One region of the Massilia sp. genome, then DNA from elsewhere that is predicted to be linked to it. Evidence: predicted binding sites of a transcription regulator. Region 1 holds the regulator's gene; each other region holds the start of a gene.
What was found. Region 1 encodes FliA, which starts transcription of late flagellar genes. Its sites were predicted from a motif close to CTAAAGTTTNNNNNNNNNNNGCCGNTA; they were not measured.
Positions count from the first base shown of each region.

Region 2: a site for FliA is predicted at 1,029-1,055, ahead of ACK4S9_RS07120 (flagellar protein FliT). Genes of this name have one in related genera too.
Region 3: a site for FliA is predicted at 1,345-1,371, ahead of fliD (flagellar filament capping protein FliD). Genes of this name have one in related genera too.

Region 1 is NZ_JBKBOV010000008.1:27,508-29,770, reverse strand. Features, by position in the region: gene ACK4S9_RS06535 (MinD/ParA family protein) at 1-612, shown strand, start outside; gene ACK4S9_RS06530 (RNA polymerase sigma factor FliA) at 636-1,373, shown strand; gene ACK4S9_RS06525 (flagellar motor protein) at 1,355-2,098, shown strand; gene motD (flagellar motor protein MotD) at 2,108-2,263, shown strand, end outside.
Region 2 is NZ_JBKBOV010000009.1:1,297-3,559, forward strand. Features, by position in the region: gene ACK4S9_RS07115 (HDOD domain-containing protein) at 1-519, shown strand, start outside; gene ACK4S9_RS07120 (flagellar protein FliT) at 696-977, opposite strand; gene ACK4S9_RS07125 (M1 family metallopeptidase) at 1,302-2,263, shown strand, end outside.
Region 3 is NZ_JBKBOV010000052.1:21,747-24,009, forward strand. Features, by position in the region: gene fliD (flagellar filament capping protein FliD) at 1-1,309, opposite strand, end outside; gene ACK4S9_RS20700 (flagellar protein FlaG) at 1,488-1,841, opposite strand; gene ACK4S9_RS20705 (flagellin) at 1,931-2,263, opposite strand, start outside.

The DNA.
Region 1 (2,263 bases):
GCGCGCCGCCTGGGCCTGAACCGCGCCGCCACCCTGGCGGCGGTGGCGCGCCAGGAGGTTGGCCTGAACCAGGTCATCCACCAGGTGCCGCAAGGATTTTCTGTGGTGACGCTGAAAGGCCCCGCCGGAATGACGGCAAACGACGATGCGCGCCGCCTGGCCAAGACCTTCGACGTGCTGGTGGCGCAGGCCGGCATCGTGATGGTCGACGGCGAACTGGGACCAGGCGGCGAGTTTCCGCTGCCGCTGATGGCCAGTTCCGAGATCGTGGTGCAGGTCGGTACCTCCGCCGCCTCGATCACGAATGCCTACGCGCTGATCAAGCGCCTGGCCCAGCAGCTGGGCCGCCGTCCCTTCGGCATCCTGGTGACCGGCGCGACGGAGGCCGAGGCCAAGGTGGTATACGATAATATGTCTGCTGCGGCAACACGTTACCTGGCGGTCAGCCTGAGCTCGATGGGCTCGGTGCCGGCCGACGAGTACCTGCACCGGGCCGCGCGCCTGGGCCGGGCGGTGGTCGATGCCTTCCCGCTGGCGGGGGCCTCGGTCGCGTTCCGGCGCCTGGCGGGCAAGTTCGCGCTGCACGCGATGCCGGGCATGGGACGTACCTAGAGAAGAAGAGAAAAGCAGAACGCATGTACACGGTCAAAGGGAAAGCGGACAAGAACCATTTGCTGACGGAGCACATGCCGTTGGTGAAGCGCCTTGCCCACCACATGAAGGCCAAGCTGCCGCCTTCGGTGGAAGTCGATGACCTGGTCCAGGCCGGCATGATGGGCCTGCTCGACGCGATCAACCGCTACGAAGACAACCACGGCGCCCAGTTCGAGACCTATGCGGTGCTGCGCATCCGCGGCGCCATGCTCGACGAACTGCGCAACAGCGACTGGATGCCGCGTTCCACGCGCCAGAACATGCGCAAGGTCGAGGCCGCGATGGAGGCGCTGCAGCAGCGCCTGGGCCGTCCGGCCAGCGAATCCGAGATCGCCAAGTCGCTCAAGATGTCGCTCGCCGACTACCAGGAGATGCTGGGCGACGGCGGCGGCCACCAGCTGCTGTACTACGAAGACTTCCACGACCAGGGCGAGGACGGGGGCAGCGACAGCTTCCTCGACCGCTATGCGGTGGACGACAGCGATCCGCTGCGCAGCCTGCTCGATACGGGCTTCCGCCAGGCCGTCATCGACGCCATCGACAACCTGCCGCCGCGCGAGAAGATGCTGATGGGCCTCTACTACGAGGAAGAACTCAACCTGAAGGAGATCGGCGCCGTCATGGGCGTGAGCGAGTCGCGGGTGTCGCAGCTGCACACCCAGGCCGTGTCGCGCCTACGTGCCACGCTGCGGGAGCAATTGTGGACTGGGCCAGCGTAGCCGGCCTGGTGCTCGCGATTGCGGGCATCTTCATCGGCCATACGCTGGACGGCGGCAAGTTCGCTTCGCTGATCCATCCGTCCGCCTTTGCCATCGTGGTGATTGGCACCTTCGGCGCCACCCTGCTGCAGAGCGAGCGGCGCAGCTTCATGCTGGGCCTGCGCATGCTGCGCTGGGTCTTCGTGCCGCCCAAGTCCACGCGTGAGCTGCTTTCGCGCGAGATCGCGCTGTGGAGCCTGTCGGCGCGGCGCGACGGCCTGCTCTCGCTCGAGCAGTACATGGGCACCAAGGATAAATTCGTCCAGAAGGGCCTGCGCCTGGTGGTCGACGGCATCCAGCCCGACAAGCTGCGCAGCCTGCTCGAGAACGAGATCAACGCCTACGAATTCTCGCAGCGCCAGGCGGCGCGCATCTGGGAGTCGGCGGCCGGCTATGCGCCCACCATCGGCATCCTGGGCGCGGTGCTGGGCCTGATCCACGTGATGGAAAACCTGTCGGATCCGTCGCGCCTGGGCTCGGGCATCGCGGTCGCCTTCGTCTCCACCGTGTACGGCGTGGGACTGGCCAACCTGTTCTTCCATCCGGTCGGGAACAAACTGAAAGCCATCGTCAGCGACAAGGTGGCCCAGTACGAGATCCTCGCCGAAGTCTTCCACGACCTCGCCACCGGCGACCACACCCGCGTGGTCGACGAACGGGTGGCGAGCCTGCTCACGCGCCACTAGGGCCACGACATGGCGCGCAAACGCTACGACGACGGAGCGCAGGAAAACCACGAGCGCTGGCTGATCTCCTACGCCGATTTCATCACGCTGCTGTTCGCCTTCTTCGTCGTCATGTACGCGATCTCGATCGTCAACGAAGGCAAGTATGCGGTGCTGTCCGAAGCC
Region 2 (2,263 bases), on a different contig from region 1:
CTGGCGCGGGTTGCCTTCCGGCCCGTGATCAAGCTGCACGAGGCGGGCTTCGCCCGGCGCGCGGCGCCCCTGGTGTGGAACCATTCGGAAAAATGCGCGGTGGCGGCGAGCCTGATGGCCTCGGCGGTGGCGGCCGACATTTTCGAGTCCTGCCTGGCCGGGCTGATGCAGGACGTCGGGCTGATCGTCGCCTTCCGGCTGGCCGACCGCGTCTGCCAGAACGGCAAGCTGCCGGCTAGCGAAGCCTTTGGGGTGGAGCTGCTGGCGCGCAGCCGGCAGTTGTCGGCGGTGATCGCCAGGCATTGGGATTTCCCGGACACGGTGGCCGAGGCGATCGCCAGTGCGGGCGATCCGACAGGGACGAACCTGGCGCAGGCGCTGGCGCAGGGGGATCGCATCGCCAAGCTGCGCCTCTTGATCGATGCCGGCAAGCTGTCCGAGGACGACGCGCTCGTCACGGAAGGGCTCAACAGTTACCAGCGGCGCTGCCTGGGCAAGCTGAGCAATCTCGAATCGTAGGGGTGATCTGGTCCAGTGGACCAGATCACGCTTCGCGGACCGCGCGTTCAACCGGTCATTGATCAGCCGCGCCACTGTTCACCCGAGATTTGAACGCGCGGCCGGGAGACCCGGCCACCCTACGCCAAAAACAAAGGCGCCTCGCGGGCGCCTTCTTCTTGATTTGCGTTACTGAATCAGTGCGCGCACATCGCGCGGTCCAGTTGCCCCATCCAGGGCTCGGTCACCTCGCGGATCGCGCGGTCATTGGCCATCAGTTGCTTGAGCAGGTCGATCTTGCGCTGGCGCTTGGCGCCGTCGAGCGCCGGTACGCCGCCGATCGCGGCGCCCGCGGCGACCGCCGCCTGCACGTTCAGCTTGTCGAAACCGGTCCAGTCGCCAGCCTCGGCGGCGCCCTTCATCTGGCTGCTCAGGCCAGCAAGGTTTTCGTACATCGAGAGGACGTCGTTCGAGGTCATGTTGGCACCAAGGCAATCAACGCCGGCCGGATTGCCGGGTATCTAAGGCGTTTACGGATGGGCTTTCGGGAACTTTAGGCTTTTTCGAAAATTTTTTTGATTTTTTTCGGCAGATGAAAATGTTGCTATTCATGCATGTTCAATCCGCCTCGCATGCTCCGGACCGCGCCCGCCATTCCCCGGTTTGCGCAGCCTGGCCCCGTTTTTTGCAGTCTGTCGCAATCCGCGCGCAGGCGGCGCCCGGCTTTCCTACAGTGCGTGCTGGGTCTTTGCGCCAAAGCGCGCAGGGGCCGACAAATAAAAACAGATGCGAGAGAGAGACTTATGAGAGACATGCCAGTCGCGCGGGCGCGCAAGGCTGCCGCCGCGCTTGCCTTGGCCCTGGGCGCCGCCACGGCGCAGGCCGAGGCGCCATTTTCATTCGCGGCCACGCCGGGCAAGCTGCCGAAGGACGTGGTGCCGCTGCAGTACGACGCCCACCTGGTGCCGGACCTCGCCACCAACAGCTTCCACGGCACCCAGACGGTCGAGATCGAGGTTTTAAAGCCGACCTCGACCATCATGCTGAATGCCGACAACATGCAGATCGACGCCGCTTCGCTGTCTGGCAAGGGCATCGGCAAGCTGCCGCTCGAGCCCATCCTCGACAGGCAGCAGCAGACCCTGCGCTTCGCGCTGCCCCAACCGCTGGCGCCGGGCAAGTACCAGCTGGCGCTGGCCTTCCGCGGCCAGATCAACCGCGAAGGGCGCGGCCTGTTCTACGTGAACTACAAGGCGGGCGGGAACGACAAGAAGCTGATCGCCACCACCATGGCGCCGACCGACGCGCGCCGCATGCTCCCGACCTGGGACGAGCCGGCCTTCCGCGCCCGCTTCAAGCTCACGGTCGACGTGCCGGGCAATTTCAAGGCCTACTCGACCACGCCGATCGACAAGCGCGAAGACCTCGGCGGCGGCATGCAGCGCATCAGCTTCGGCAACACCCCGAAGATGCCGAGCTACCTGGTGGTGCTGGTGGCTGGCGAACTCGAACGTTTGTCCGCCAGGCAGGACGGCGTCGACATCGGCATCGTCACCACCGAAGGCAAGCTCGGCTCGGCCGCCTTCGCCCTGGGGGCCACGCGCGACCTGCTGCGCTACTTCAACAACTACTTCGGCATCCCGTATCCGCTGCCCAAGCTGGACCAGATCGCCATCCCGGGCGGCTTCAACGGCGCCATGGAAAACTGGGGCGCGGTGGTCTACAACGAGCCGACCCTGCTGTACGACCCGAAGAAAAGCCCGGA
Region 3 (2,263 bases), on a different contig from region 1:
CGAGCAGGGCCGCGATGGCCGGATCGGGCGGCTGGCCGTCGACGCCGTCGACGCCGATCTTCATCGAGGATTTTTCGCCGGTCTTGTTCGAGGTCAGCACCAGGTGGTAGGGGTTGTCGCCGCCGTCGGACACGATGGTGGCGGTGACGCCGATGTTGGCCTTGTTGATGGCGTCGCGGATGCCCTGCAGCGACTGGTCGCCGGCCTCGAGCGTCACGGTGCCGCTGGCTTGCGCGCCGTCCTGGCTGAAGGTGGCGCCGCCGAGGTAGCTGCCGGCGGGGCCGGCGCTGAAGCCGGCGGCGGCCGGGTTGCTGCCGCCGACCAGGATCTGGCTGCCGTCGGTGGAGCTCAGGGTCACGCCGGCGGTGGTGGTGGCGCTGGTGCCGGTATTGGCCACGCCGGTTCCCTTCAGGCCGCCGGTGGCGCCGCCGCTGCCGCCGATGATTTCGGCGACGGTCAGGTTGGAGCCGTCCGCCGCGGTGAACTGCAGGGTGCCGGCGGCGGCCGTGCCGGTGAAGCTGATATTGGCGGCGGCCAACGCGGCGCTGACGGTGCCGTCGGTCAGGGCGGCATCGATCTGGGCCTTGCCAAGCGAGGAGCCGGTGCCGGCCTGCGACACGATCTGCACGCCGCCGACCGTCAAGGCATAGCTGGAGGTGGCGGTGGTCGTGACGGTGCCGAAGCCGGCGAACAGGTTGGCCGCGCTGCTTGCGGTGCCGGCCTTGGCGGTCACGCCGGTGGTGTCGCTTTTCGCATTGATCGCTTCCGCCAGTTGCGCTGCGCTGCGGGTCGCGCCGCTGGTGGTGATGGCGGTGCCGTTGAGCGTCAGGGAGCCGTTGCTGATGCCGGTGCCGGCGGTCGAGGCGCTCAGCTGGCCGCCGGCCACGCCGAAGGTGCCGCCGCCGATGCTGCCGAACTGGAAGGTCAGGGTGGTTTTGGCGCCGGCGCCGATGGTCGCGCTCATGCTGGCGCGGCCGGCCGTGCTCAGGCTCTGGGCCGAGGCCATCTGGGTCACGTTGATCTTGTATTTGCCGGCAACCGCGCCGGCGCCGGCGGTGCCGCCCAGGATGTCCTTGTTGCCGCTGCTGGTGTTCAGCGCGCTGAAGGTCGAGGGAGAGTTCAGCGAAGTCAGTGCGCCCTGGAAGGCGCCCACCGCCGCGCTGACTTTGCTCAGCGCGTTCATGCGCGCCTGCAGTGCGGCGGACTTCTTGTCGAAGTTGGCCAGCGGCGCCGCTTCGGCCTGCATCAGCTTGCTGATGATGCCGTCGACGTCGAGCCCGGAACCGATGCCGCTTGAACTGATGCCCACTTTGTTTCTCCCGTGAAAGCGATAATGTAAGTCATTATCGACAGAAGCAAACCGGACTTAAGAGTGGGAAATGTGTCCTAATTCAATTAGTAGGACATGGAGAAGAGGACGTTGACAGGCATGCAAGCCGGTGCCTCCCTGGTGGAGGGCGGGCACCGGGCTGCAAGCCGGACCGTCTTCAGGCGGTCTGGCTGATCAGGAGACCGCGCATCTTGTCGATGGATTTGGCGATCTCGAGCGCTTCGACCGAAGGAATCTGGCGCACCACTTCGCGGGTACCTTCGTCGATGATCTTGACCACGATTTCCTTGCTGTCTTCGTCGATCGCGAATTCCAGGCTCTGCGACGAGGCGCGCATGCTTTCATTGATCTTCCCGACGGCATCGACGACCTGTTCGCGCGAAGGCGGGGGCGCCTCCTGCGCTTGCGCCGGCCGGGCCTTGGCGGGCTGGACGTTCTGCTGCTCGAGTGCTGGAAGCGTGCGCTCTTCCAGGCGCTGCGCCACGGATGAGCCAAGAGATTGGATGTTCATGGGACTTCCCTAAGCAAAAATCCCCGGCTGAATTTCTTCAGCCGAGGAGCCGTTTGACTACACGGATGGACTGGTTAGTCCGTCAACCATTAGCCACGCAGGAGCGACAGGACACCGTTCGGCAGCGAGTTCGCCTGGGCCAGCATCGAGGTGCCGGCCTGCTGCAGAATCTGGCCGCGGGTCATTTTCGCGGTTTCAGCAGCGAAGTCGGTGTCGACGATGCGGCTGCGCGATGCCGACAGGTTCTCGGTCGACGACGACAGGTTCGAGATCGCCGATTCGAAGCGCGACTGCAGTGCACCGTACTCGGCGCGCTGGCTGTTGACTGCCGACAGTGCCGCATCGGCGGTCTTGATGGCGGCCTGGGCGCCATCGAAGGTGCTGATGTCGAGGTTGGCCACCGACTTCAGGGCCGAGGCGCC